Regions from separate parts of the Brevibacillus sp. HB2.2 genome, predicted to be linked through region 4. Evidence: riboswitches for the same ligand, from Rfam matches in the RefSeq annotation. Region 4 holds a riboswitch; each other region holds the start of a gene.

Region 1 (7,285 bases), on a different contig from region 4:
AGACAGGTGCGGGGAATTGTTACACAGGAGAACGGTGCCATGACGGTCACGAAGATTGATGTGGTGTTCCCGATTTTGCATGGCAAAAACGGAGAGGATGGAACAGTGCAAGGGCTATTGGAGCTCGCCGGAGTTCCTTTTGTCGGTTGTCACACGCTATCCTCTGCGATTTGTATGGATAAGGATATCGCCCACACGTTGGCGGAAAGCTCCGGTATCAAAACGCCAAGATCCGTTACCGTTTATCCAAATACGGATCTGGCAACTGTTCAAGCTGCCACCGAACCACTGGGATTTCCTTTGTTTGTCAAACCGGCAAAGGCAGGGTCCTCCATTGGGATTACGAAAGCATACAGCCTATCAGAATTGTTTTTCGGGATAGAAAACGCCCTCCAGCATGATGACAAGGTAGTCATCGAGGAAAACATCACAGGATTTGAGGTGGGCTGCGCGGTACTGGGAAATCGTGAGGTCATTGTGGGGGAAGTGGATGAGATCGAATTGCTCCAAGGCTTCTTCGATTATACTGAAAAGTATTCATTGGAGACTGCCCATATCCATGTCCCAGCAAGAATTGACGAAGAGCTCGCTCATAAAATCAAGCAAACAGCGACCCATCTTTATCAGGTTTTTGGCTGTCGTGGCTTCGCTCGCGTGGATATGTTCGTCACACCAGACGGGGATATCGTGTTTAACGAAGTGAATACGATCCCCGGCTTTACCTCGAAGAGCAGGTATCCAAGCATGCTGCGTGCTGCGGGGATTTCCTATAAGGAGCTTCTTGATACGTTGATTATGCTAGCGTTGGAGGAGGACTAACTGATGACACAACCTCACGTCTTTACGGTTACGTTGAACAGCGACAATCTGCATCACGGTCATCTGATCTTGGTGAATCGTCAGTACCCAATCCGCCGGCAAACAGACGACGGTATTCTGCTGAACCGCATGCGGCTGATTGATGGAGCGCACAACAATATGATGATGGAAAATACGGCTGCAAAGATGTTTGCCAAGCTGCTGAAAGCCTGCAACGCAGAAAATGCAATCGTGCCTGTCAGTGGTTTTCGCAGTAAGGCGGAACAAACGGATATTTATGATCAATCCCTGCTCGAAAATGGACAGGTGTTTACCAGTAAATTTGTAGCGCGTCCGAATGAAAGCGAGCATCAGACAGGGCTTGCGATAGATGTAGGGGAGAAAAAGGAAGTAATCGATTTTATTTGCCCTTCTTTTCCCGATCACGGCGTATGCCGAATGTTTCGACAGCACGCTAGTCAATATGGGTTTATCAAACGCTACGACAAAGACAAAGAACAGCATACAGGGATTTCGGATGAGCCTTGGCATTTTCGGTATGTGGGCTATCCGCATGCTGTGTTGATGGAAAAGCTTCAGCTTTGTTTGGAAGAGTATATCGAGTATGTGAAAAACTACGAATTCCATCAGGAGCATTTGCGAGTAGATGAGGAGAGCATTGAAATCTACTATGTAAAAGCTACCGATACAGTTACGCACATCCCGGTTGTGGCTGGTGAGCGCTACGAAATATCGGGCAACAACGTGGATGGATTTATCATTACGGTATTTCATCAGGAGGCACGTAATGAACGTGGGTAGTGAAAAGCAGTATGGCGGGCTGGATCGATTCGGAATCATTGCAGCGATTCTTGTTATCGCCATCCATACTTTTCCACTGCTATCCATAAGTGAATGGGCGGACTTCACACTGAGACAAACAATAGCCAGGGTGGCAGTTCCGTTTTTCTTTATGTGCACAGGCTTTTTCTTCATGCAAAAGCTTGGCTCAGATCGCAACAGAAATGCGTCTATGCTAAAGCAGTTTTTATGGAAAGTAGGAAAGCTATATTTGCTTTCGATCGTTCTCTATCTTCCTGTGAATGTGTATGAGGGGTATTTTACGCTGGTCACAGTGCTGTCTTTTGTTCTTTCAGTGATGGCGATGAAGGCGATCCAGCGCTTTCGAGGTGGGAAACCGGATCAAACTGGGCGAGCATGGGCTGATATCCATCTCCCGCATCTCCAACATAATGTCAGGGAAATCCAGCAGGTTCTCCCCAAGGATTGTGCGATGATGGCAGTCGTTAAGGCGCAGGCATATGGCCACGGCGGATGGCAAATTGCGAGGTTCTTAAACAAGCTCGGGATTGATCACTTCGCCGTTGCCACAATCGATGAAGGAATCGAGCTAAGGAAGAAGGGCGTAAAAGGGGAGATTCTGGTGCTTGGCTATACCGATGAGCGTCGGATACGCCAGATCGCCCGTTTCAAACTGACACAAACCGTAGTAGATGACGAATATGCCCAAACACTGAATGGCTACAACGTGAAAATCCCTGTTCATATCAAGATCGACACGGGGATGGGGAGACTCGGGGAGTCTTGGGAATACACGGAAAAAATAGCGGCTATGTATCGATATAAGCATTTGCAGGTATGCGGTACCTTTACGCATTTGAGTGTGGCTGACAGTTTGGAAGCTTCGGATATTGCATACACGAAAAATCAAATCGACCGTTTCCAAAAAGTGATCGAACAGCTGAAAGAAAAGGGGATCAATCCACAGAAGCTGCACGTCCAAAGCAGTTACGGCGTGCTGAATTACGGGGAGCTGCAATACGATTATGCTCGGATGGGGATCGCTCTCTACGGGATGTTGAGCAAGCAGGGAGACAAGGTAAAAACAAGCGTCGACCTACGACCTGTGCTATCACTAAAAGCAAGAGTTGTGCAGGTGAAACAGGTGGAAAAAGGAGCACCCGTGGGCTACGGACGCGCCCACATAGCGCAGAAGGAAAGTAAGATTGCCATCGTATCTATCGGATATGCAGATGGGGTTCCGCGCATGCTGTCACAAGTGGGGGCTACCTGCTTGATTAGAGGAAAAAGGCGACCGATTATTGGCTTTGTCTGCATGGATCAGCTCATTGTAGATATTTCAGATATGGAAGAGGTGCAAAGAGGGGAGGTTGTGACCTTTATTGGCAGAGATCAAGAGGAGGAGATCACTGCCGAGGAAATGGCCCAATCGTGTAAAACCATTACGAACGAGCTGGTAAGCCGTTTGGGAGAACGGGTTAAAAGAGTCTATCATGATTGATCTTTGGACGAAAACGAGTATAGGGAGTGGTTCATTTTTTCCATGGCGAAGGGGAGACATAGCTTTCGTTTCAAAATGCTTGGGCTTCTTGGGTTTGGCATGCTTCTGGCCGGTATCGTAACCTATCTGCTCTATAAAGTGCTCCAGTTTTACTATCGGGTGGGGGTTAAGTACGAAGATCCACTCACCCAGGTGCGCTATTTCATCAGGGAGATGGGGGATATCAATTTCTTTTTGATTGTCTTTGCTCCCATTGCGATCTTGTTTTTCTATCTCCTGACCAAACGGTATGCTGGCTACTTTCGGGAGATTTCTACGGGCATTCATTATCTCGCGAGTGGAGACTTTACGCGGCATGTCCATATTCCATCCAATGATGAGTTTGCAGAAATCGCCAAGGACATCAATCTAGCAAGCGAAATGCTACAAAAGGCGGTAGAAAGAGGGGATTTCGCCGAAAGCAGCAAGGATCAGCTTGTTTTGAATCTGGCGCATGATTTGCGTACACCACTGACATCTGTTCTGGGTTATCTCGATCTCATTTTGCAAGATGAGCAGATGACACAAGAACAGATGCGGCATTATGTGACAATTGCTTTTACCAAGTCGCATCGATTGGAAAAGCTGATTGATGAGCTATTCGAAATTACGAGAATGAATTACGGCATGGTTACCATCGAGCAAAAGGTCATTGATTTGAGCGAATTGCTTGTCCAGTTAAATGAGGAGATGTATCCTTCCTTTGAGAAAAATGAGCTCGTCGCGCGGTGTACGGTTGCTGCCCAATTAGTGATCGTGGGAGATGGGGAGCTTTTGGCGCGCGTATTTGAGAACATTCTGACCAACGCGATACGCTACGGGGGCGATGGTCAATTTGTCGATTTGAACGCTTATCGCGAGGGCGATGAAGTGGTTGTGCAAATCATGAATTACGGCGACCAGATACCTGAGGAGGCGCTGCCGCATATTTTTGAAATGTTTTTTACAGGCGACAAAGCGCGAACGCATCAAGGGGGAGGAACAGGACTCGGCTTGTTTATTGCAAAAAATATCGTCGAGAAGCATCGGGGAACGATTTCTGTCCAAAGTGATTTGATTCGTACGTGTTTTGAGGTCAGGCTGCCGTACGGATGAAATGATGGCAAAAATAAAAAATGGAGACGCTTCAATGTCTCCATTTTTTTATTGCATAATTCATAGAGATTACAAAACCTGGTAGAATATTCCTATAACGAAATGAATTAACTTTGGGGGAGTTATGAATAAATACACATGGACATTGATAGGTGCGGTAATTGTTGCTGGAATATCATTGGCTACTTGGGCTGGGGCCATTAACCAAGGGGATAAGGAAGCGCTAAACGCATATAAAAAGATGGAACAGGCACGTAACCAAGGGAATGAATCCTTAAGCAAATTGAGTAGTAATGTAACCCTTTCGGATTTTTCAATTCAGGGAGCTGTTTTACCAGAAGCGGATAAAATACGTAAATACAACGATACGAATATGCAAGGACTACTATCTTCAACGGATGAAAAACTTTCCTTCATTATGGAAGGGGATGAAGTAAAAGGTATAGTTTTAGCAACAGATACAGAGCCAATCATGGCTGGTGGTGAAAAAAGTGGCCCTGAATTGTTTGACCTTTACGAGAACATGAAAAATACACTCGGGGAAGATGTAAACATTACGTACTTTAGTTATGCAGGTGGGTTTATCTTCGTTGCAACTGATAGGGAAGGTGAGGAAAGCTTGTGGCTCGATCGACGTGCTTCTACTTTTTTAGAACTTCCTTCGCACAGGCAACTCAAATCTGAAGAAGTTGTAGAAAAAATTCGAGAAGGTGCGGAATCGGTGGATGAAGAAAAGAATTGACAATATCTGAAAAAAAACAAGAAAGCCGGGTCCCCGCTAGAGGACTCGGCATTTATATCCAATTTCATTATCCGATGAATTCTTGTACCCAGTATCCATTCACAAAGCCTACACCGATTTTGGTGAAGGAAGGATTCATGATGTTCTGACGGTGTCCTTCACTGTTCATCCATTGGTTCATGACTTCCTCAGCGGTGCGTTGACCCATGGCGATGTTCTCACCCGCGGTCATAGAAGATACTCCGAATTGTTTCATCATGTCAAATGGAGAGCCATACGTAGGGCTTGTATGGTCAAAGTAGTTGTTGTTGGACATATCAGCCGCTTTTGCTTGTGCAACTTTGTTCAGGGAAGCATCCAGTTCCACTGGCTTCAGACCTGCTTTTGCACGCTCTTGGTTTACCAAATCAGTTACTTGCTTCCCAACAGAGGAAGCATCCACTTGTTGGTTAGCTTGTTTTACTGGCTGTTGAGCTGGCTGCTGTTGATTCGCTGGTGCTGCGTAAGGTGCTTGCATTTGCGGTTGGACAGGTTGCATATATGGTTGATATCCGTATTGCGGACATGTGGTAGCGGCAGAAGCTGTGTTAGAAAAGCCGGAGAGAACAAATCCCAATCCTAATGTAGCAATTGCAACAGTACCAAGGCGTTTCATATTCACATCGTCTCCTTTTTTTGGCCTACGAGGTTAGTTGACGGATTCGGATTGAGGAAACAACCCTACGCACTTTGGCGATTCACCCCATGCAGATCTCTCATCTGCAAGTAAAAAAGCTCCCCCGCACTTCCATTCAAGAGGAAGTTTCGGCTGTTTTGTCTGGCATGACCTAGAATAACAGAGATTCACCGGTGAAAGAAACTCGTAAAATTTGGTAGGATTAATGGGAATATCTCTTGTTTTATTGAGAGGGTGGAGTTGGACACTCACCAATCCTAGACCAGGCCAGACTAACACTTTATTTTCTCTGAACAATAGAAAATGGGCTAGGGAACTCATTCCCTAACCCATTTTTTCATTCATTTCGTTTAAATCAAATTCTCCGGGTTCAAGCCTTCCAGCTCTGGCAACACAAAGCGCCCATCTTTTCTAATAAGCACATCGTCAAACCAGATTTCGCCGCCGCCGTATTCAGGGCGTTGGATTTGGACCAAGTCCCAGTGAACGGAGGAGCGGTTTCCGTTGTCTGCTACTGTGTAAGCATTCCCTGGCGTGAAGTGGAAGCTGCCCGCGATTTTTTCGTCAAACAGGATGTCCAGCATCGGGTGGAGGATGTGCGGGTTGAAGCCGATCGCGAATTCTCCGATATAACGTGCGCCCTCGTCCGTGTCGAGGATGTCGTTCAATGCTTTAGTATTGGAGCTGGTCGCTTCCACGATTTTGCCTTCTTTGAAAGTGAACTGAACATCATTGAAGGTAATGCCGTTGTAGATCGATGCCGCGTTGTAGAAAATCGTTCCTTCCACGGAATCACGTACAGGAGCGGTGTATACTTCGCCATCCGGGATATTGCGTTTGCCGTCACACTTGATGGCATTGATTCCTTTAATGGAGAAGCGCAGGTCCGTTTTTGGGCCGACGATGCGTACACGATCGGTGCGCTCCATCAGCTCTTTCAACGGAGTCATGGCAGCGGACATTTTCGCGTAGTCCAGATTGCAGACGGAGAAGTAGAAGTCCTCAAAGCTCTCGAGACTCATTTTGGACAGCTGTGCCATCGACTTGTTTGGGTAGCGCAGTACAACCCAGCGTTTGTTCGGAACGCGCTCGTTCGTATGTACAGGTTGATACAGGACACGAGCGTAAATGCCCATTTTGTCGTCCGGTACGTCGGCATACTCGTTGATGTTGTCGTAGGCGCGGATGGCGATGTAAGCGTCCATGTCCTTCATCCGGTCATACTCGTATTTTGCCATCAGAGCCATATGTTCTTCGCTCGTGCCTTGATAGAGTGCACGCATGACTTCCTGGTCTTTTAAGGTGACCAAAGGCAGAGCCCCAACTGCAAATGATTCACGCACAAGTGCACGAACGAGTTCAGGTTGCAGGCCTGTATTTTCGATCAGAACTTTTTCGCCTTTTTGCAAATGGAGTGAGTAACGGACGAGACGGCTTGCCAGTTCATTAATGCGTGGATCTGCCATGGTGGTAACCTCCGTAGTAAAATAATTTTGATTAATGATTAATTTGTATTATTACATAACTGAGCGTAGGCTCGCCAGTGTGTTTGATGCTTCCATTACAGGCAAGCCTCGTAGATCGCGATTACATCGGATTCATTCAATTTTCG
Region 2 (7,285 bases), on a different contig from region 4:
GAGCCTTCACCCTTCCCGTTCCGTCTGTAACACTATAGGAATACGCACCTCAATTTGCGTCCCCTTCCCAATCGCCGAGTAAATCTCCATGGAGCCTCCAACCTCTGCTACGCGCTCTTGCATGCTGCGCAAACCGTAGGACGTCATCTTCTCCCCATCCGGATCAAAACCAACACCGTCATCCGTTACTCGCAGGCGAACCTGCTCTTGCAGTGTAAATAGCTTCACTGCAATCTGGGTAGCTCTGGCATGCCGCAATGTATTGGACAAGGACTCCTGCAAAATACGGAACAAATGATCCTCAATTCCACTCGGCAAGCCTTCGACGTCTTCGATCTCCCAAGTCAGCTGCATGGTATTTTTACGCGTCAGCTCATCTAAAAGTTCCAGAATAGCTTCTTTCAATGACTTGTTTTGTAACGTAGCCGGGCGAAGGTGCAAGAGCAACGCCCTCATCTCTGCTTGTGCAGCTGCTGCCATCTCTTCGACCAATTCAATCTGTTGGGCTGCACGCTGAGGATTTTTTTCTACAAGCCGCTTCATCGCCGCAGTCGTCATGGCGATGGCGAACAGCTGCTGGCTGACTGCGTCATGCAGTTCTCTCGCCAATCTCTGTCGCTCCTCAGTTACTGCTGCATGCTTCAATTGCTCTGCGAGAGCCGCATTGTGGTTCGACAACCGCTGCAAAGATGCTACTTGCTCTTCCCATTGCGAAGCCAAGCGATTGATCTGCCATCCTAATTCGCCGACTTCATCAACGCCCAATTCGGGAACCCGATATGACAGCATCCCGCGTCCAAGCTTCATAGCAGCTTCCCACAGTACACTGAGTCTCTTTTTCAACAAATTGCCGATGATATAGGAAATGATCAATGCCACTAAGACACCTGCCGGCAAAGAAACAACAAAAGCAGCAAGCTGAATCAAGCCCTCTGGATCGGTAGGCAGATTGATGCCTATATATTCTGCCAGCCACTTCACGAGGTTGCGGTCGCTAATTATTTCGTTGTACCACCGATGAATCCCGGGGTGATCTTTCCATAAAAAGTATAGCCAAAAGAAACAAATAAACGCGGCAGTAATTGCACTGACGGCCAGTAACATGCCATAGCGCACGTATTGCCACTGAATACTTGCCAATCGCTGTCGACGCATCCGCCAGTACCTCCTAGATGTACTTGACTTTTATATCGCCGACAAGCAGCGAGATATGCAAGTTTACTTTTTGCAATGCTTCATCATACTGATCAGAACGAATCTTAACACTGCGATTGATACCTCCCTGCCGGTGGCTTAGCACCTCCAGGTCACCAATACTCAAGCCTGCCGTTACCGATACAGGAAGATCGATAGGCACATAAATCGTCACATCGCCTACCCAGCCCTCTACGACAAGAAACGCCTCATCCCGCATCAACACTGCCCGAGAAAGATCAATCACAACATCCCCGATTCCATGCCAGACATGCAAGTAACTCAGTTCAAAACGCCCGGAAGTCAGGTGATAATCCCCAATCAGAGAACTGCGGGAATCTTTTGGCAACATGTCGTCAGGTGATGAAGACATTTTTTCGTGATGAGGAATTTTGCCACCAACATGCTTCCATTTGTTCCAGTTGTCTTGCCAAGGGCGTTCCGCTGTTGAAACGTTCACGTCATTCGGGACACTCGCATCACTAGTCAAAATCGTCTCCGCAGCAGATGGGATCCCACTCTCTCCCAATGGTTGATTCACACGCTGATCTCGTTTGCTGTTCTTGCCCCGAATCAACTGAAAGCCGAAATAAATAAACACGATTGGTACTGCAATCTGGAACAAATCATCAATTCCGACACCGAACCACATATCCGTCGCGATGATGGTCCCAAGAGAGAATAGAATCCCTCCGCCAATCCGATTTTTATTCCCCCACAAACGAAGGCCAAAATAAATAAGCACCATCGGCCACAAATCAAACAGACCGAACGATATGATACCCAAACTGTCTAACAAAAGACCGATTCCCGTAAAAATAATCAGGACACCAGCCAACATTTTGTGTAAACGGGACAGTTTCACAAAAGTCTCCTCTCTCACGCCCCACGCTGATCGTTTTCACTTTGTCCATTACGACATGTATAGATGAATGCAGGCGGAATGTTCAACAGGGTAAAGTCGATCTTGACCCAGGGAAAACGATCCTGCAACTCAGCTTGGAGTTGTAGCGAATATTGGAATGTAATAAATAGGCCCCCTGGCTTCAGTACAGATTGAACTTCGTCCAGAATTGCTGCCCGCAGCTCTTGTGGAAAATTGGCGAATGGCAGACCTGAGATAATGACATCTGCACCTGCAAGGTCCTGCTCCTCCAAGTAAGACCTAAGTTTAGTCGCTTCCTCCCTGATAGCAAGATCGGGAAAACGTGATTGAAGCATAGAGCGAAATTGGGAATCTCGTTCCACGAGCACGTACTGTGTGCCGGGATGCAAGCGCTGATAGATCGTTTGGGTAAATGCCCCTGTACCAGGTCCCAGCTCCAGGATCACATCGGTTGAAGCCCAATCGACGCTTTTCAACATTTGCTCACATAAAAAACGAGAGCTGGGGATGATACTACCGACGCGTCCAGGCTCAGCGATAAACCGCCGCAAAAAGACCAAGAAGTCCTGCAAGAATCGTACCTCCTAGGGGAAAAGCAGCCTGATGTACACAGGCTGCCGAATTGACACAATCTATTCTACACCTTGTCCCCCAGTTCCTGTTGAATTAGGATTGTACTGGTTTGGCTACCGGTGTTTTTACTTCCTTAATGGATGCTTTGATGCTGGCAAGTTCTGCATCGAGATCATCCTTTTCCAGTTCAGACAGAGCGTTCTCCCAAGCGCGGTTCGTTTGGCGCCATTGCCCGCTCATTTGCGCTTCTGCTTCCATGCGCATGACTTTCTCTTCCATGCGAGCGAAGCCACGGCCTGCGGACTGATTGCCGATACCGACAACTGCTTGATTGACTTGCTTTTGTGTACGAGCTACTTGTGCACGTGCCATCAGTGTGAACTTTTTCGCACGCATTTTATAGAACTCTTCCTTCAGCTCAGCCAGCTTCTCGCGCATTTGCGTAGCTGACTCGGATGCTGACAGGTAGAGAGTTTCATATTCCGCTGCACGGCCTTCGTACTGCTTCTTGTCAGCGAGTGCTCGACGAGCCAACTCGTCTTCTCCTTCAGTCAAGGCGAGCTTGACTTGGCGATCACGTTTTTCGATCAAAGCATTGGCTTCGTCCAATTGCTGGCGGAATTTCTTTTCCAGTGCAACCTGACGGGCAACCGCTACTTCAACTTGTCCGATTTCTACTTCCATGTCACGCATATATTGATTCAGCATTACTACCGGATCTTCCATCGAATCCAATGCATCATTTACCGAAGCTACTGTCAGGTCACGCAAACGTTTAAAGATACTCATTATTTTTTCCTCCTCATCATATCACATCATATTGTTCATCCAAAAGACTCTTGCGACATTGGCGTTACTGTGGGCGTCTTCTTACATCTCTCTCCCAAGTGTCCAGCGTATCTTCCTTTAATACTTTTTGGGCCCATTCACGCTCCCAAGCAGGTGGCGCTTGTTTAGGTTCTTGGCTGGGACGCAGTAAGCGATATCCCAGATAAATCACCCCAATGGCCAGAAGCGCGTGAAACAGTAGGTCAAGCTTGCCAATCAACATCAGGAACCCGAATAGGAAGACCAGGATTCCCCAAAATCGTGAACCGGTTTGTCCCATGATCTTTTTGGCACCGTATATCATGATCACGCCGGGAATGATAAACCCGAGCAAGTCTCCGATATCGATACCAACCAGATCGAGAAGAACCAACCCACCGACTAGCAGCAGAACCAGCCCGAGTAGTACTTTGCCAGACCGTTCGCTCATTACTCGCTTACCTCCATTCGTTTTGCATGTGGTGCTTGTGGAACGTTATGCCCTTATTGTAGCCCTCGGTATAGGCTTCCCATAACGGGCGTGCGGTTGGTTTTTCCCTCCGTCCTTGGACGGAGACATTTTCCTGCCTTAATCGGACGAGCTCTCCCGCAAGGCAGGAATAAGCCCACGTCGAAAGGCGGCTTGCACTGTCGAACGAAAACGTTACAGCATTTGACGCTATCTTTGTGACGAATATGTGAATGAACAGATAAAAAGAAGGAAAAAAAGGATTGGCGTAGAATCTTCGTAAGAGTGCGTGTAAAAAAACATCGAAAAATAGCCGAATTCCGCTTAGCGGAAACGGGGGAACCACGTTTTTGGGGTGAATGGTTGCTACTCCTAGCAGCCTAGGGCGTCCTTTCGACCGAACCCTTCAGCTAACCTCGTAGGCTCACGAAGGGAGCAGTTTCTTTTGCGCAAGATGGTTTTATCTTTATTTATGGCTGGATTACTTACTATGGGGGCAGGCGCTGCACAGGCTGCTGAGGAGAATACTCTCCATGAAGTTGTCAGTGACTTGTACGGTACCCCTTACAAATCTTCCGGCTCGTCCAAAAAGGGCTTTGACTGCTCCGGTTTCACGCGCTACGTATTTGATGCGTTAGGTGTAGACCTGCCTCACAATTCTGCTTCCCAGTACGAGTTAGGTACAGAGGTAGACAGAAAAGATTTGCAACCAGGCGATCTCGTATTCTTCAATACGAACGGTCGCAGCATTTCTCACGTGGGTATCTACATCGGAGACGGCACATTCGTGCACTCGGAATCTGGTCGTGGAGTCGTCAACACCAAGTTGAACGATCCATACTACTGGAGCAAGCGTTATGTAGGCGCCAAGCGTCTCAGTGCTCCTGTTCTAGCGAAAGCAGAAACTCCGAATAAGGAAAAAGCGGTGCAAGCTGCATCGTTGCCGGAAAAACCAGCTAAAAAATAGTCATTCGGCAAAATAATAAAAGCCAGGGACACTACGTCTCTGGCTTTTTCTGACGAAATTTAGTACCTGGTCTAAAGAGGTACCCTCACATATTAGAACAACTTAATAACTTACGGGGTTTCTTCCCCTGATAGGGGCAAAGCATGTTATGATAGACAAGACCCATTCTTTGAATGGTATTCCTTATTAATAGAAGTAACTGGGGGTTGTTCCGGTGAAAGATCACATTTTAATTGTCGATGACAATCTGGAGATTATTGAACTGCTAGAAGACATTTTGGAGAACGAGGGCTTCAGCGTTTCCTCTGCTGAAAGCGGAGAAGATGCACTCTCGTTGCTCAGCCAAGGTGAGCGTCCCAACCTGATCCTTTTGGATATTATGATGCCCAACATGAGTGGCTACGAGCTCTGCTCTCAAATTCGCCGTGAGTGGGATTTACCTATACTGTTTCTCAGTGCAAAAGGAAAAGCGGTAGATAAGGTAGTCGGCTTCGAAATCGGCGCAGACGATTACATCACGAAGCCTTTTGATACAGAAGAGCTACTCGCTCGCATTCGTGCCCACCTTCGTCGCTATGAGCGCATTCGCAAGCATACCGAAGAGCAGCCTGAGAAGGAAACAGCCTCTTCTCCAATTACGGTTTTGAAATTCAAGGACTTGGAAATTCATAAAGAAACGTATTCCGTATACGTATGTAACCAAAAGATCGAGCTCTCTACCAAGGAATTCCAACTACTCACCTTCCTCGCAGAAAATGCGGGCATCGTCTTTACAAGAGAGCAAATTTATGACCGTGTTTGGGGATATGGTTATGGCTCGCTCAATACAGTGACGGTCCATATTAAAAACCTCCGTGAGAAGCTGGAAACAGAACGTCAATTCATTAAAACACAATGGGGGACAGGCTACGTTTTTATCGGGGAGAAGCTTTAAATGAGCTTGCGCAATAAAATTTTTCTCTCCTTCATTGCCTTGCTCACACTCAACATTTTGTTGTTTAAATTTGTTTTTCAAGACATTATTGTCGCTCAACTCAAAAATGACCGGCATAATCAGTACCAGGCTGAGAAGGAAGCCGCAGAGAAGGTCATGCTCAATCAACTGCTTCTCGTCAGTAATTTCAAGGACCCAATCGAACGCATGGAGCTTGAGAAGCAGTTGCCAGACGACGTGATGTACCGCATGCTCGTGAAGGATGCCAATGGAAACACTATCTACAGCAAAACATCAAGCGCCTATAATTTAAAAATGCCTTCCCCCTCCTCATCAAGCCGTGGCGATTCTGCTAAGCAAAATGACCTCAAAGTGGTGGCTGAGTACCATTTTCAGCAGGAGCCACCGCGTACAGGGGAGATTGTTGTTTATTTCTACACGGATGATTACGACATGATGGCTACGACAGGGGTTTCCATGATGCTTTGGTTTATTTACGGAAGCATTAGTCTGGTAGGATTGGTTCTGCTCGCTTTGTTCGTTCGCTGGATACTACGGCCGGTTAACGAATTATCGCGCGTCACCCAAGAAATCCAGGAAGGGAAGCGGCTGGTCACATTTACGTATCGATCGCATGATGAATTTGGGCAACTCTTTCGATATTTCGGGGAAATGGTGGATGAGCTTCGCTTAGCGGAAGAAAGACAGGCTGAAATGATTGCTTCGATCGCCCACGACTTCCGTACACCTCTCACCACGATCAAAGGGTATGCCTCATACATCGGCTCTGGTCGCGTGACGGATATGACCAAAATACAGAAACAGATGGGCAAGATCGAGCTAAAAACGACGGACTTGGAAAAGCTGCTGGATGAGCTGCAGGACTTCACCACGCAAAGCTCCGAAGTTCGACTCAGTATTAACCGCATTCATGTCAAAAGCTTCTTGCGAGGAATCATTGAGGACTATTTGCCAAGAATCAAAGAGGCAGGCCTCACGTTTCAATGGAAGCTGCGAATCTCCAATGAACTACACATCGAAGCGGATGAGACTAAGCTGCGCCGTGTCATGGAAAATTTGTTGAACAACGCCATTCACTACAACAAACCGGATGGCTCCATTTACCTTACTTGTGATCAGCGAGAAGGACATGTCCTTTTTACTGTAATCGACAAAGGAGAAGGAATCGCCGCTGAAGACTTGACGAAGATTTTCACCAAGTTTTATCGGGCGGAAAAATCACGAAATCGCAACAGTGGAGGTACAGGCTTAGGCTTAACGATTTGTAAGAGCATCGTCCGGCTTCACGGCGGAGATCTGATGGTAAACAGTGAATTGGGAATGGGAAGCAGTTTCTCCTTCACCATCCCCTTCTTCCACGGGTAGCTTTCTCAAGCTACCCTTACTTTATATAGATTTATTCTCAGTTAATTATTTCTTTATATTTTACTTGTA
Region 3 (7,285 bases), on a different contig from region 4:
GCCATGAGCTTTTTATAAGAAAGGTTTGAAGAAAACCCAACTCGATAGGCAACATAACCAATCGCTGCACCTATTGTATTGGATATCACATCATTTACATCAAAGCTACCAAGATAGGTTAGGGCCTGAACTGTTTCTAGAACGAAAATCGCTAAGACAAACAAGGATATGAACTTCCCAAATCTTACACGATACAACAGGGGAAATAATATTCCAAAAGGGATAAAAGCAGCAACGTTTCCGAAATCAACAATCCATGAATAAGTTAGTTCTGGAAATGTAAGTGGTACTCCTTCTGGAGCAAGGATAAAGGTGTATCCATCTACACTAGTTGCACCGTCGAGCCTGTTAAACGCAAAGAACATAAAAAATAAAATGAATATCGTATAGCATATGGTCCCAACTAAGATGATTTTCCGTGATTTCGTTTCCATCATTTCAATCTCCTTAAAGCCATTTGTGTCTGAATGATTTTACTCTGAATGAATACGTAAGTCATTGGCTGTTAGTCACTTGAAGCCCATTTAGAAAAAAATTGAAAAAAGCACTTGATATACCCTAAGGGGGTATTGTATAGTAAAGGTGTGATCAGGAAACAACGTTAGGGAAACGATACGATAAAATATACCCCAGAAGGGTATTTGGAGGGATTATAATGAGTGCCAAAACAGCAGAGGCAACAGTCGCAATCTCAGGGATGACTTGCGCAGCTTGTGCACTGCGCATCGAAAAGGGCTTGGGAAAAATGGAGGGAGTGGAGACCGCCAACGTCAATCTGGCTTTGGAAAAATCCACAGTGGTGTTCGATCCAACGAAAACGAACATCGACGACATCCGCTCCAAAATTGAATCGCTCGGCTATGGCGTCGTCTCTGACAAGGTGGAGCTAAACATCTCGGGAATGACATGTGCGGCTTGCTCCACACGGATCGAAAAAGGCTTGAACAAAACAGCTGGGGTTTTGAAGGCAAATGTGAACCTGGCGATGGAAACAGCCACTGTCGAGTACGATTCCTCACAGGTAAGTGTGACGGACCTTATTCAAAAGGTAGAGAAGCTAGGGTATCAGGCGACTCGCAAGGAAGATGGAAAAGAAGAAGAAAAAGTAGACCGTCGCCAGGAAGAAATCAAACGGCAGACTCGCAAGTTCTGGATTTCCGCGATTCTGTCGCTCCCACTGCTCTGGTCGATGGTGAGCCATTTTTCCTTCACTTCGTTTATCTGGCTGCCTGAAAGCTTGATGAATCCGTGGGTACAGCTCGCATTGGCAACACCGGTACAATTCATCATCGGAGCACAGTTTTACGTGGGAGCTTTCAAAGCCCTTCGCAACAAGAGTGCCAACATGGATGTGTTGGTTGCTCTCGGTACCTCGGCAGCATATTTCTATAGTTTATGGGTCGCGATCAACTCCATCGGTGCTCATGGTGGACACATGCTGGAGCTGTACTTTGAGACCAGTGCGGTACTGATCACGTTGATCGTTTTGGGTAAACTGTTTGAGATGAAAGCAAAGGGACGTTCTTCGGAAGCGATCCGCAAGCTGATGGGCTTGCAAGCAAAAACAGCAGTAGTAGTACGAGATGGCGTCGAAATGACCATTCCTGTAGAAGAAGTGAGACTAGGCGACGTCGTTCACGTGAAGCCAGGCGACAAAGTACCTGTCGATGGCATCGTCATGGAAGGGCAGTCCGCAGTAGATGAGTCCATGCTGACTGGCGAAAGTATTCCGGTGGATAAAGCTGCAGGCGATACCGTCATCGGAGCCACCTTGAACAAAAACGGCTTTTTGAAGGTCCAGGCAACCAAAGTCGGAAAAGAAACGGCTCTGGCGCAAATCATTAAAGTAGTGGAAGAAGCACAAGGAACAAAAGCACCGATTCAGCGTGTAGCTGACAGCATTTCCGGGATTTTTGTCCCAATCGTAGTAGGGATTGCTATTCTTACCTTCTTGATCTGGTACTTCTTCGTTATACCTGGCAACTTCGGTGAGGCTTTGGAAAAAGCAATTGCCGTACTCGTAATCGCTTGCCCATGCGCCCTCGGTTTGGCAACACCGACCTCAATCATGGCGGGCTCTGGACGCGCAGCTGAGCTGGGTATCCTGTTCAAAGGCGGGGAGCATCTGGAGACGGCTCACCACTTGGATACGATCGTCCTCGATAAAACAGGGACTGTAACCAAAGGCGAGCCAGAACTGACAGACGTCATCGCCATTGGTATCGAAGAACAAGAATTGCTCTCTCTGGTTGGTGCCGCTGAGAAAAACTCCGAGCACCCATTGGCTCAAGCTATCGTTCGCGGAATTGCGGATAAAGGAATTACCTTGGCTGATACAGGTTCTTTTGAAGCCATTCCTGGTTTCGGTATTCAGGCCACCGTCTCCGGCAAAGAAGTACTCGTCGGTACCCGCCGTTTGCTGGAAAAACATCAAATTTCGTACCAAGCAGTGTCTGATACCATGCTGGCACTGGAGCGCTCCGGTAAAACGGCGATGCTCGCAGTCGTCGAAGGCAAGCTCGCTGGCTTGATTGCTGTAGCGGATACGATCAAACCAACCTCCAAGCAAGCGGTTCAGCGCATGAAAGCAATGGGATTGACTGTGATCATGATGACCGGTGACAACCGTCAAACCGCCGAGGCCATTGCCCGTGAAGCAGGAATCGATCACGTCATCGCGGAAGTCCTGCCTGAAGGCAAAGCCGCAGAAGTGAAAAAACTGCAAGAGCAAGGCAAAAAAGTCGCGATGGTCGGCGATGGTATCAACGATGCTCCTGCACTCGCTACCGCTGACGTCGGTATGGCAATCGGTACAGGTACTGATGTGGCGATGGAAGCAGCTGATATTACCCTGATGCGCGGCGAACTGACTAGTGTCGCAGACGCCATCGAGATGAGTAAGCTCACCATCCGCAACATCAAGCAAAACCTGTTCTGGGCATTGGCCTATAACACCTTGGGCATCCCAATTGCCGCAATCGGCTTGCTCGCTCCATGGCTTGCCGGTGCCGCAATGGCCTTCAGCTCCGTATCCGTCGTACTCAACGCACTGAGACTGCAACGAGTGAAGCTGTAACAACAGTAACAAGCGGCTTTGTCCGCCTTACCTATACAACATAAAATGCAAGGAGAGATTGATCATGACAAATATCACATTGAACGTAGAAGGCATGTCTTGCAACAAATGCGTAGCGCGCATCGAGAATACATTGAAAGATCTGGGTGCAGAAGGCAAAGTAAACCTGGCTGAAAAAAAGGTTGAGGTTTCCTATAACGAGAGCAACTTGACTCTCGATGCAGTAAAAGAAGCAATTGAAGACCAAGGCTACGACGTCGTTTAATCATCGGACCTTTGAAAAAGCTCCCCCCTGATTCATTGAGGCGGGAGCTTTTTGGTGTTGAGGTAAAAGTAGCCCATTTCCAGTCTACGCTTCGACCTACGCCCCGCAAGGGGTTAGACTGTTCGCTCCGAAATGAATGTCAGGAGCGCTCCAAAAGTAGAGTTTCGAGGATGTAATCTCAGAGGTTGAAGCTGACGACAACCCCCGCCATTCATTTCTCCGCTGGGGTGGGCTCCAGAGGCGCTAGGACTGGAAATGTTCTTCTTCCCAAGCGGCTATTGTTTACATCTTGAAAGCATCATTCAAAAAGTCTTTAAAAAAGCGTAGAACCTCAACAGCTCGTAGAGGAAACAGGAGAAATAAGCGAAGATCTTTGGACACACCTACCGAGGCGTAGTGAAAAAAAGCGAAACTGCCTTTAGCGTCCACCTCTGAGCCACATCCTGATGAGACTACTTTGGACGCGGTTTCGCTTTTTTTCACGGAGCCGGGCACCCCATGCTCCCGCGCAGGGGTTCCAAGAATCTGAGCGTTTTCTCCTGTTTCCTCCCCACCACAACAGCGAGTAAACGGCACCAAACATCTTGATTTTATGAGCAACGAACAGCTAATCCAATCCGACTCATAAAGAAAGCCGTAATCCGGTTAAAACCATGCTAAACGAACGTTCACAATAACTGGAAGCGAGCGTATAATTCAAATCACAATCACGCTTCAATAAGAAACAACACATACGGCCTAGTTCCGATATTCTCGGAAGCGGGGGAACCAATCTTTTGGGGTTAATCCTGAGTGATCAGGAGGGATGAGGAAATGTCTTCTCTGCCATCCTACCCGTCAGCTAACCTCGTCGGCCAAAGCAGGGAAGGTCATGGATGGATAAAGTCTAGGCATTTTATGCGCAACAAGGGGATTCCTTGCGGGCGTGTGATAGGCCGATACAGGCTTTTTCTTTGGGACCTTTGTTCTGGAGAAAAAGGATGGATCGGTCTATTTTTTTATGAAAATATCGACGAGCAGCTTACGCGATACAGTCGTGAAGGAAATGGTGTGGATCGCTGGGAGGCAGTCGGTACGACATAAACCGCTGACAATCGAAATCAGGAAGACAGAGTACAGGGAGTCCTGACAATGGACGCCAGGTATTCCGTAAGCCTGCGGATTTTCTACACGAGTAAAAATCAAGCGTGCCTGCTTGGGTTTGCTGGAGTGTGGAAGCTTCGCGGGCTTTTTCCATTTACGAAAAAACGAAGGATGAGGGATATCATGTCCAAAATGAAAGTCCATCAACTTACAAAAGTGTTCGGCAAGCAGCCCGAGCTGGCCTTGAAGCTGCTGGCGGAAGGACGTACAAAAGAACAAATTTACAAGCAAACCAGCCAGTCCATCGGTGTCAATCAGGTCAGCTTTGAAGTCGAGGAAGGCGAAATCTTCGTCATCATGGGCCTATCCGGCAGCGGCAAATCAACCTTAATCCGACTGTGTAATCGACTGATTGACCCAACGAGCGGAAGCATCGAGATCGATGGGGAAGAGATCGTGGCCATGAAGGCGACAGCTTTGCGCGAGGTGCGGAGGAAGAAGCTCGGGATGGTTTTCCAAAACTTCGCCCTGTTTCCACAGCGGACGGTACGGGAAAACGTGGAGTTTGGTTTGGAGATTCAGCAAGTACCACCAGGGCTCCGACAAGAAAAAGCACGGGAAGCGCTCGCGCTCGTTGGATTGACGGAGTGGGAAAATGCGTACCCAAATCAATTGAGCGGAGGGATGCGTCAACGAGTCGGATTGGCGCGGGCATTGGCTAATAATCCAGATATTCTCTTGATGGACGAAGCGTTCAGTGCACTGGACCCGCTCATTCGAAAAGATATGCAGGATGAACTGCTGGAGCTTCAGATGACGATGAAAAAGACGATCCTGTTCATTACGCATGACTTGCATGAGGCGTTGCGACTGGGCGACCGAATTGCCTTTATGAAAGACGGGCAGATCATTCAAATCGGCCGCCCAGAAGAAATCCTGGCAGATCCCGCGGATGAATTTGTACGGAAGTTCGTGGAGGATGCCGACCTGTCCAGGGTGCTCGTTGCTGAAAATGTGATGAAACGGGCAGAAGCAATCACCCCTGACAAAGGGGCGCGAGTGGCGCTGCAACTGATGATGGATAACGGCGTGTCCAGCCTGTACGTCGTGGACAAAAAGCGCACACTGCTCGGATTGATTACGGCGTATGACGTATCACTCGCGATCAGTACGGGAGATTCGCTGGAGGCAATCATGAAAACCGACCTCCCTACCGTTTCGCCTGACGCACGTCTGCACAGCTTGTTCCCGATGATGGCAGACCTGCATGTCCCGATTGCGGTAGTGGGCGAGCAGCAGCGTTTGTTGGGTGTCATCGTAAAAGGAGCGGTGCTAGGCGGGCTGGTAGGCAAAGTCAATGTACAAGAGCATCAGAGAGCAGAGGTGATGAGTGATGGACGTCGTGCCTAAGCTACCGATTGGCGGTTGGATGGAAGGGTTCGTGGAGGTGCTGGGCCAGTACAAAGGGGTATTGTTTGATCCGGTGGCTATCGTCATTTCCACGATGGTGACTTACTGTTCTACGGTTTTGGCAGAGATACCTTCGCTGATTCTCATCTTGCTGCTGGGGGCCGCTGCGTGGGTTTTTGCAGGGAGAGCGTCCATGGTCTTTACGGTTGTTGGACTTTCTCTCATCCACAACTTGGGGTACTGGGATGAAACGATGGAGACATTGGGACTCGTCCTCACTGCTACCATGATTTCGATCGCTATCGGGATTCCGGTGGGCATTCTTTGCGCGAGACACGATACGTTTCGCAATCTAGTTACGCCAGTACTGGATTTGATGCAGACGATGCCAGCGTTCGTATATTTAATTCCCGCGATCTTTTTCTTCGGCTTGGGCGAGGTGCCGGGAGTCATTGCCTCCGTTATTTTTGCTTTGCCGCCAATCGTGCGTCTCACGAACTTAGGCATACGCCAGGTCCCAGCAGAAATGGAGGAAGCGGCGGACGCCTTTGGCGCAACTGGGTGGCAAAAGCTCGTGAAAGTGCAGCTGCCGTATGCGAAATCGACGATCTTGGCGGGCGTCAATCAGTGCATCATGCTCGCCCTGTCGATGGTGGTCATAGCGGCTATGATCGGGGCGAAAGGCTTGGGTGCAGATGTGTATCGTGCCGTATCGCAAGTGGATATAGGAAGAGGATTCGAGGCGGGGCTATCCATCGTGATCATCGCTATCGTCTTGGATCGGCTTACCCAACATGCAGGAAAAAAGGAGAGAAATACATGATGAACAAAATGATTCCAGCTATATTGGCAGTCATGATGGGAGCAACAGCTTGGCTCGCAGGCTGCTCTAGTCAAAACACAAACACACAAATACCGACAGCAACGGTGGTCGGTCCTATTGCTTCTGAGACGTCGGACAACGCGTTAGGAGAAAAGCTCGACTACAAAATCATCGGAATCGACGCAGGAGCAGGCTCGATGGTAAAGACTGAGGAAGTCATGAACCTGTATGGCTTGGATAAATGGCAGCTTGTCGAAGGCTCAGATGCAGCGATGACAGCCGCTTTGATCAAGGCGTACGAAGCGAAGGAACCGATTATTATTACGGGCTGGACGCCGCATTGGATGTTTAAAAAGATGGATTTGAAATACTTGGCGGACCCGAAGAACGGCTTTGGCGGAGCGGAACAAATTCATACCATCGTGCGCAAAGGGCTGAAAGAGGATCAGCCTGCTGCCTATCAATTTCTGGATAAGTTCTGGTGGGAGCCAGCCGATATGGAGTCGGTCATGGTTCAAATGATTGACGGAAAAGATCCGGAAGTGGCCGCTGCGGAATGGGTAAAAAATAACGAAGCCAAAGTGGCGAAATGGGTGGAGGGCATACAGCCTGTCCAAAAAGAGAAGCT
Region 4 (7,285 bases):
TCACGTAATTCGCCCAATTCCGTCCAAGTGTCAAAGGTAACAGGGATTCGCCCCAACTGTCCTGTCATATTGCTGCCAAATGAATACACGTTTCCTTTTTTATCGAGAGCAATCACATGGTCGGTGCCCGCTTTTACGTCCGTAATATCAGAAAGACCCGTTATTTTAACTGGCTCCTCGAGCTCATTTTCCAGATTCGCACCGAGCATTCCTAGTGTATTATGTCCCCAGCCCCAAACAGTTCCGTCCACTTTTACGATTAGGTACATTCCTTCTCCGCCAACTGCCATACGCATGGCACCATCTGCATGAGCAGCACGCACTACTTTTTCATTTTCTTTTGTATTGTAGCTGTACACCTCGCCCTTATCTGTTTGGATCAGGGCGCGATCCGTGTAATCGACGGCTACCTGTTTGACTTTCCCTGGGATATCCATTACCTGTAGATTTTCAGTGTTCAGCTCTCCGGATTTGCCATCGAGATAAAGAAGCTTCCCTTCATCATCTACTAGAAACAAGGAAAAGGCAGAGCTATACATGTCACGGATATTCGAGAGCTTCGTCACCTTTTCCGCTGCTTTCGCTCCTTTTTCCCATTTCAGTACAGTACCGTCTTCTTTCAGTAAAAAAAGTACGCCTTCATGAAGATCGAGCTGCTGAATGTTCTTGATTTTATCCAAACCGGCCAGTTTTTCTGGTGCTTTCTTCTCATCAATCTGCCATACTTCACCAGCGCTCGTTAGGACATAATCCGTCATGACTTGCTTGGCATCCTTGATCCCGGCTAGCTTGTGCGGTTCATACTTCTTGTCAGATTGAAAGCCCCACTTCCACACTTGCCCATCCTCGGTGAAGGCGTAAGAAATGCCTGGCCTCCACCCATAGCCTGCTTCATCAAAAATGACGCCTGTTGCAATGGCAGTAATCCCTTCCAGTACCGGCTTATTCTCCAAAGGTTTCCAAGACTTCATCGTTGTATTCGATAGATCTGCTTTTGCATCATCTTGACTGCAAGCCTGAAGCTTCACCTCGGTATTGCCCGTCGTGCTAACCGTTGCTTCAACCTTTTGGGAAGCTGCCTTCGCAGGGGATGCAGCAACAACGCCCCCTGTCGTCAATAGGGACAGTACCGCGGTATAGCTCAACACTGCTACCCATTTCTCTCTTTGTACCATCATGAGTCTCCTCGCCATCGTCAAATGTAAACAAATGTAAGACGCTGGAAACTCGAATTGCGTTACTGTTATTTAGCGTCCTTTGATGCAAAGTGGCTTCGTGATCCCTACTTCTGTAGCAATTGCAACCGGATACAAAAAAAGAGCTCTACCATAGATTCGGCAAAGCTCCGCTGTTCATTCAGTCTTGTTTTTCACTCGGGTCATCAGTAAGGCTTGGACGGGCGAGACTTCTGTTCAGCTTCCTTGACAGCCGCTCCAGGATTCGTCGCTCCCATCGGTCCGCCCATTTCTTTGTGATTTCCGCCATTGCCCTGTGCAACTCCAGCTTTCAAACGTTGACCGTACTCTTCGTTACATTGGGAGAAGTAACCAAGCATTTTCTCTTGAATGCGAGGGTCACAGGAGAGGAGTGCATCCGTCAGATTGGCAATGAGGTCTTCTCTTTCCCAGTCTTCCAAGAGGCGGTATCGTTCTCCCGCCTGTTTGAAATCGTTGGTGCGATCAATTTTTTGACGAACGACCTTCCCTTCCACTTCTGGCTGATGATCAGGAGCTGCTTGCTTGGCTTCCTGCAATCCGCCAATCGTTGATGGCTCATAGTTAATATGCCGCTGCGTCCGATCGACTCGATACAGCATTTGACCGCCTTCCTGATTGGTAGCGACATGCTTTTTGGGAGCGTTGACCGGAAGCTGCAAATAGTTGGCGCCAACCCGATACCGTTGCGTATCGGAGTAAGAAAAGGTCCTTCCTTGCAGTAGCTTGTCATCAGAGAAATCAAGTCCATCCACTAAAACACCTGTCCCAAATGCTACTTGCTCGACTTCAGCAAAATAGTTATCCGGGTTTTTGTTCAATACCATTTTGCCCACCGGAAGAAACGGAAACTGATCTTCAGGCCATATTTTCGTTGGATCGAGCGGATCAAAATCGAGTTCTGGATGATCGTCATCACTCATGATCTGGACGCACATTTCCCACTCCGGATATTCTCCTCGCTCAATCGCTTCATACAAGTCCTGCGTGGCATGATTGAAGTTTTTCCCTTGGATCTCTTCCGCCTGTTTTTGTGTCAAATTCTTAATTCCTTGCGCTAACGGCTGCCAATGGTATTTGACCAGGACCGCTTTTCCTTCATGGTTTACCCACTTGTACGTGTTTACGCCAGAGCCTTGCATTTGTCGATAGTTCGCTGGTATTCCCCACGGGGAGAACAAAAACGTAATCATATGCATGGCCTCAGGCGTGTTCGAGATGAAGTCAAAGATCCGTTCCACGTCTTGAATGTTTGTGACAGGATCAGGCTTGAACGCATGGACAAGATCAGGAAACTTCATGGCATCCCGAATGAAAAAAACTTTGAGGTTATTGCCTACCAGATCCCAGTTCCCGTCCTCCGTATAAAACTTCACCGCGAACCCACGTGGATCTCGCAATGTTTCGGGCGAATGTGTCCCATGATTAACCGTAGAAAACCGCACAAACACAGGCGTTTTTTTCCCACGCTCCGAAAACAGCTTTGCTCTCGTGTACGTAGAAATCGACTCACCACCTACGGTTCCATACGCTTCGAAATAGCCATGTGCTCCTGCGCCTCGACTATGCACGACACGCTCAGGTGTTTTCTCCCGATCAAAATGTGTGATTTTTTCAAGAAAATCGTAATTCTCCAGAACGGTTGGCCCGCGATTTCCAACTGTCCGCAAGTTCTGGTTGTCTGTGATCGGATGGCCTTGACGATTCGTCAGGATATTATCTTCTGCCTGGTTGATGGACTTGCTCTTTTCATCCATATGAATCCTCCCTGTCCAGTTTTTCTCATGTGTGGTTCATAACCATGGTTACCGAATGAGGGATTCTTTATGCGAAAAGACTAAATCGCTTCGTACGCAAAATCATCGTTAAGTACTGGAACTGCGCCACTCTGATTCCACTGCGCTGCAAGTTCGACATCTTCCGGGTACCCCATGCTGATCAGTTCTTGGCCAGAAGCACATTTCTGCAAGTAAGCAGGAAGATGATCTTGAGCCGATCGAAAGGCTGCCACTGCTATTTCGGCCTCTGGTGACAATCGATGCCCCTCCAATTCATGAAGCAGCGCACCTGCCGCAATCATATCTTCAATAGCAGGACGCAATGCTCCATTTCCCCACCGTTCACCGCAAGCAATGACGGTTACGGTTCCATTCTGCTGCTGTATGTATCTGGCCACAGATGGCGCGTTTCGCAAGCACGCAGCGATTACCTTCGCACCTGTTTTCTTCGCCAACACGGTACAGGTCGATCCGTTTGGCGAGGGTAATACGATTTTACTTCCCATTGGAACCGCTTTCAAACAGGCAGGTGAAAGGGAGATTGGTTCTCCGCGTTTTCCAGCGAGCAACGCTGCTTTTTGTTTGGCGAATGCTACGGTTGACTCATCCTTTACCTGATAAGGATAGACGATACCTCTTCGTCCCGTTACGATATCGACACACGTGCTGAAGGAGAGCACATCGATAATGACGATCATATCCGATGCTGCCCCGACCTGTTCTACCCCTTCGTATCCCCAATCAAATCGAGCTGTATAGTCAAGTTGTTTGCATACAGTTCTATCTCCCAAACCCTCCACCATCCTCTATCAAAAATAGGTACTCGTCCCCTTACGTTCGCCGTTACGAATTAAGACAAGAAGCAATATCGTATTATTGTCCCACTAGATTACACAAGAATGGAGTGAACATGGATGTCTGAAATCGAATACGACGACGATCAAGGTAATTCGGAAAAAAGAAATCACAAACGCCCAAGAAGAAATACTGTGAGAACGACCGGTATTTTGCAAAACAACCTCGCCCGTGCTCTCACCGCTCACCTCGACCTGGTAAATCTGAACACAGAACCGGTTGAAGTACGTGTGCAAGTATTAAACTGGGGTAACGCAGTTACGCAAACGAATCCAGTTAGCACCTTGCTTGACATCACGCAATTTATCCCTGCGAATACTCGAACTGCTTTCAATGCGCTGATCCCCGCTTCTTTCCACTATGAAGTCCGCCTTACCGTAGCAGAAAACAACAGAAATGTCCTTCTCACCACTTATGGCCGTACTACTATCGGCGGCGGTCAAGTTGTTGGTCTTACCGTTCTTGACAGTCAATTCCAAACTGTCGAAATCGAAACTTGTATTTAACTATCTTGCAGGAAGAAAATGAGGAATTATGGTGGGACGCCATAGTTCCTTTTTTTATCCATTCGCATGCAGGAAAAGGCGCTTGGGACGATCACAACGCCTTTTTGCTTCTACGACCACGACAAAAAAAGAAACTGCCCTCGAAAGGACAGTTTCTTTGAAAAGGAGACTTACAGTTTTACTACGTTCTCAGCTTGTGGGCCACGGTTGCCTTGAACGATGTTGAATTGAACTTTTTGACCTTCGTCCAAAGTTTTGAAACCGTCACCTTGGATTGCGCTGAAGTGTACGAATACATCGTCTCCGCCTTCTACTTGAATGAAACCGAAACCTTTTTCTGCGTTAAACCATTTTACTGTTCCGTTCGTTTGCATCTAAAAAACCTCCAAAAATTCAATTTGAATATGCTAGTCATATTTACCGAAGCAAATAAAGCTCACATATCATGAAGAAATACCAGATCATGTGCGATGATACGCCTTCATGATATGTGAATTTTACTTATTCAGCAAATATGCGAATGTCATAGGACGGAACTGCAAAATAAAAAACTAAACCTTTTGAAAACCTAAAACAATGAAAGCCCTTCCTCTCTTCCATCCTTGCGGCTCCGATGACCGCGCCAGTGTGAATCGGGGATTCAAAAATGTTATCCATCAGCATACAAACACCTCGATGAATGATTAGGTATCAATTTTTCAAGTAGCAACCTCATTCTACCATGGTTGTCCAAAAAAAGCAACCGTTCACCCTTATTCTGGACGAAGCGGGACTCTGATACAATAGGATTGGGAGGGATTACATTGCAAAATCATATTTTGACAACCATTCAATTATCCGAAATGCTTGAAAAGAAAGTGCCCGTACTTTTATTGGACGTACGCGACGCCGAGAAATTTGTTTCCGGCAGCCTCGTTCACGAAAACGCATCGACGCAAAACGTCCCCTATCTTCTTATGAAAGAACAGGACAAGCCGCTTGATGAAGAAACCGAAAAACTCGCGCAAAATGTGCAAATCGTTACCTTATGTACAACAGGTAACAAAGCTCAAAAAGCTGCGGCTCTCCTTCGTGAGCATGGTTTCCATGCAAATGCATTGGAAGGCGGCTTAACTGCCTGGAAGGAACAATTAAACGAAACGAAATGAGCCTAATTTATCAACGATTCAAGCTATTTGCCATATATTACTCCTTTATTTCGATTGGGATTGTCTGATATCGTTGTTCATGCCAAACGAAATAAGCCGAGACTTCCTCTTTGAAAAGGAAGTGCGGGGGACTTTTTTGTGGATGAGCTATTCCACATTGGGGTGAATCGCCGAACTGGCGTAGGGTTGTTTCCTCAATCCGAATCCGACAACTAACCTCGTAGGCAAAAAAAAGGAGAGATTTGTTTTATGAAACGTTTTGGTTCTGTTACAATCGCGATGACTCTTGGTCTGGGCTTGGCTTTGACAGGGTTTGCTTCTTCTGCTTCCGCAGCATCTAACTGCCCATTGAAGAACGGACAATTCCAATTCAATGTGGGTCAAAATATGGGACAATTCCAAAAAGCACCAAATGCTCAACAGTTCTTTAACTTTTTCCAAAAGCAAGGCTTTGTTCCTGGCCAGCCACAAGCAGTACAGCTGATGCAACCTGTTAAGCAAGGACAAGCTACACCTGTACAACAACCATGCCCGTATCAACCAGGATCTTTCCAACAAGCACCCGTACAACAAGCGCCAGTACAACAAACACCAGCACAACCAGTACAAACAGCACCAGCACAACCTACCAATAATGTCACTGAGCCTGCCGCTCCAGTAAATCAAGCGGATCAAGCTAAGACGGGGGATTTTGCGAAACAAGTCGCGGATTTGGTAAACCAAGAACGTGCAAAAGCAGGTCTCAAGCCTGTTCAAATGGATGCAACACTGTCCAAAGTAGCTTTGGCTAAAGCACAAGATATGTCTGCTAACAACTATTTTGACCACAACAGCCCAACGTACGGTTCCCCATTTGACATGATGAAGCAGTATGGCATTCAATACTCGACTGCAGGTGAGAATATCGCCATGGGTCAACAGAGTCCGCAAGAAGTCATGCAACAATGGATGAACAGTGAAGGCCACCGCCAAAACATTATGAACCCTGACTTCACAAAAATTGGTGTAGGCTTCACAAATGGCTACTGGGTACAAGAATTTATCGGGTAACACGCTTTGCACGAAACGAAAAGCCGGTGTCTCTTAATCGAGACCCGGCTTTTTCGTGTAGACATTAATCCGGCTGTGTTTCAGAAGCCTGTTTTTTGGGGGTACAGCAGCTTTCCTGCTCATCTAGCAAAGCAACGTCCTTTTGATTCATTTCTTGCTTGGTTGGGTAAGCAGATACTTGCTGCAGCTCGGCATTGACATCAGACGATTGTTTCATCCGTATGGCCCCCTCGCCGTTTTTGGTGGTACATCCCTAGTATGCACGCGGCTCTAAACGACTCATTCCTAAGGAACACTGGAAGCACATGCAAATGAACCTATCTGCTAATAATATGTTCAAGGTCTTTTAAAGCAGCCGCTGCTGCCGCAACAGGATCTGATTTTCCTCCAACGACCAATAAATCCCCCATGACATCTGTTTCTACCCGGATGGCTTTTGTCGTACCTGATACGGATGCAAACGGATGGGTAATATCCACCGCACACAGCTCAACTGCTACAGAAACCGTACCATTCGCTTCCTTTTGAATCGTTCCGATCAGCTTGGGAATCTTCGTATGCTTTTTCCACGTCTCGATTTGTAACGAGGTTATTTCGCGAATACTTGCGCGTTCGATATCGGTTAGATTTACTTGCCCGCCAAAAGCAGCGTTTGCCAGGATCGTGAGCTTCGAAGCTGTATCCCAACCATCGATATCGTAGGAGGGATCCGGTTCGGCAATCCCCATCTTCTG

The links. A riboswitch is a leader RNA that binds a small molecule or an ion and turns the genes downstream of it on or off. The one in region 4 is predicted to bind cyclic di-AMP.
Region 1: it holds a riboswitch for cyclic di-AMP, as region 4 does, so the genes downstream of both, HP401_RS34780 (CAP domain-containing protein) here and HP401_RS30545 (CAP domain-containing protein) in region 4, are expected to answer to the same signal.
Region 2: it holds a riboswitch for cyclic di-AMP, as region 4 does, so the genes downstream of both, HP401_RS16815 (C40 family peptidase) here and HP401_RS30545 (CAP domain-containing protein) in region 4, are expected to answer to the same signal.
Region 3: it holds a riboswitch for cyclic di-AMP, as region 4 does, so the genes downstream of both, HP401_RS30855 (quaternary amine ABC transporter ATP-binding protein) here and HP401_RS30545 (CAP domain-containing protein) in region 4, are expected to answer to the same signal.

What each region holds. Positions count from the first base shown of each region.
Region 1 covers NZ_JABSUV010000052.1:20,373-27,657, forward strand. The annotation lists gene vanG (D-alanine--D-serine ligase VanG) at 1-819, shown strand, start outside; gene HP401_RS34760 (M15 family metallopeptidase) at 823-1,620, shown strand; gene vanT (serine racemase VanT catalytic subunit) at 1,607-3,121, shown strand; gene HP401_RS34770 (sensor histidine kinase) at 3,164-4,255, shown strand; gene HP401_RS34775 (hypothetical protein) at 4,380-4,997, shown strand; gene HP401_RS34780 (CAP domain-containing protein) at 5,065-5,652, opposite strand; cyclic di-AMP (ydaO/yuaA leader) riboswitch at 5,660-5,817, opposite strand; gene HP401_RS34785 (aminopeptidase) at 6,024-7,139, opposite strand; gene HP401_RS34790 (iron-containing alcohol dehydrogenase) at 7,235-7,285, opposite strand, start outside.
Region 2 covers NZ_JABSUV010000021.1:94,686-101,970, reverse strand. The annotation lists gene HP401_RS16840 (HAMP domain-containing sensor histidine kinase) at 7-1,155, opposite strand; gene liaF (cell wall-active antibiotics response protein LiaF) at 1,169-2,059, opposite strand; gene HP401_RS16830 (class I SAM-dependent methyltransferase) at 2,074-2,652, opposite strand; gene HP401_RS16825 (PspA/IM30 family protein) at 2,747-3,442, opposite strand; gene HP401_RS16820 (LiaF transmembrane domain-containing protein) at 3,507-3,911, opposite strand; cyclic di-AMP (ydaO/yuaA leader) riboswitch at 4,231-4,370, shown strand; gene HP401_RS16815 (C40 family peptidase) at 4,375-4,896, shown strand; gene HP401_RS16810 (response regulator transcription factor) at 5,111-5,830, shown strand; gene HP401_RS16805 (sensor histidine kinase) at 5,831-7,216, shown strand.
Region 3 covers NZ_JABSUV010000027.1:21,956-29,240, forward strand. The annotation lists gene HP401_RS30840 (VanZ family protein) at 1-437, opposite strand, end outside; gene HP401_RS30845 (heavy metal translocating P-type ATPase) at 656-3,076, shown strand; gene HP401_RS30850 (cation transporter) at 3,141-3,341, shown strand; cyclic di-AMP (ydaO/yuaA leader) riboswitch at 4,067-4,213, shown strand; gene HP401_RS30855 (quaternary amine ABC transporter ATP-binding protein) at 4,608-5,834, shown strand; gene HP401_RS30860 (ABC transporter permease) at 5,818-6,657, shown strand; gene HP401_RS30865 (glycine betaine ABC transporter substrate-binding protein) at 6,654-7,285, shown strand, end outside.
Region 4 covers NZ_JABSUV010000025.1:68,964-76,248, reverse strand. The annotation lists partial or broken gene HP401_RS35730 (RCC1 domain-containing protein) at 81-269, opposite strand; gene HP401_RS30570 (catalase) at 1,382-2,971, opposite strand; gene HP401_RS30565 (2-phosphosulfolactate phosphatase) at 3,052-3,792, opposite strand; gene HP401_RS30560 (hypothetical protein) at 3,907-4,353, shown strand; gene HP401_RS30555 (cold-shock protein) at 4,524-4,727, opposite strand; gene HP401_RS30550 (rhodanese-like domain-containing protein) at 5,157-5,501, shown strand; cyclic di-AMP (ydaO/yuaA leader) riboswitch at 5,586-5,743, shown strand; gene HP401_RS30545 (CAP domain-containing protein) at 5,751-6,551, shown strand; gene HP401_RS30540 (hypothetical protein) at 6,616-6,768, opposite strand; gene HP401_RS30535 (homoserine dehydrogenase) at 6,869-7,285, opposite strand, start outside.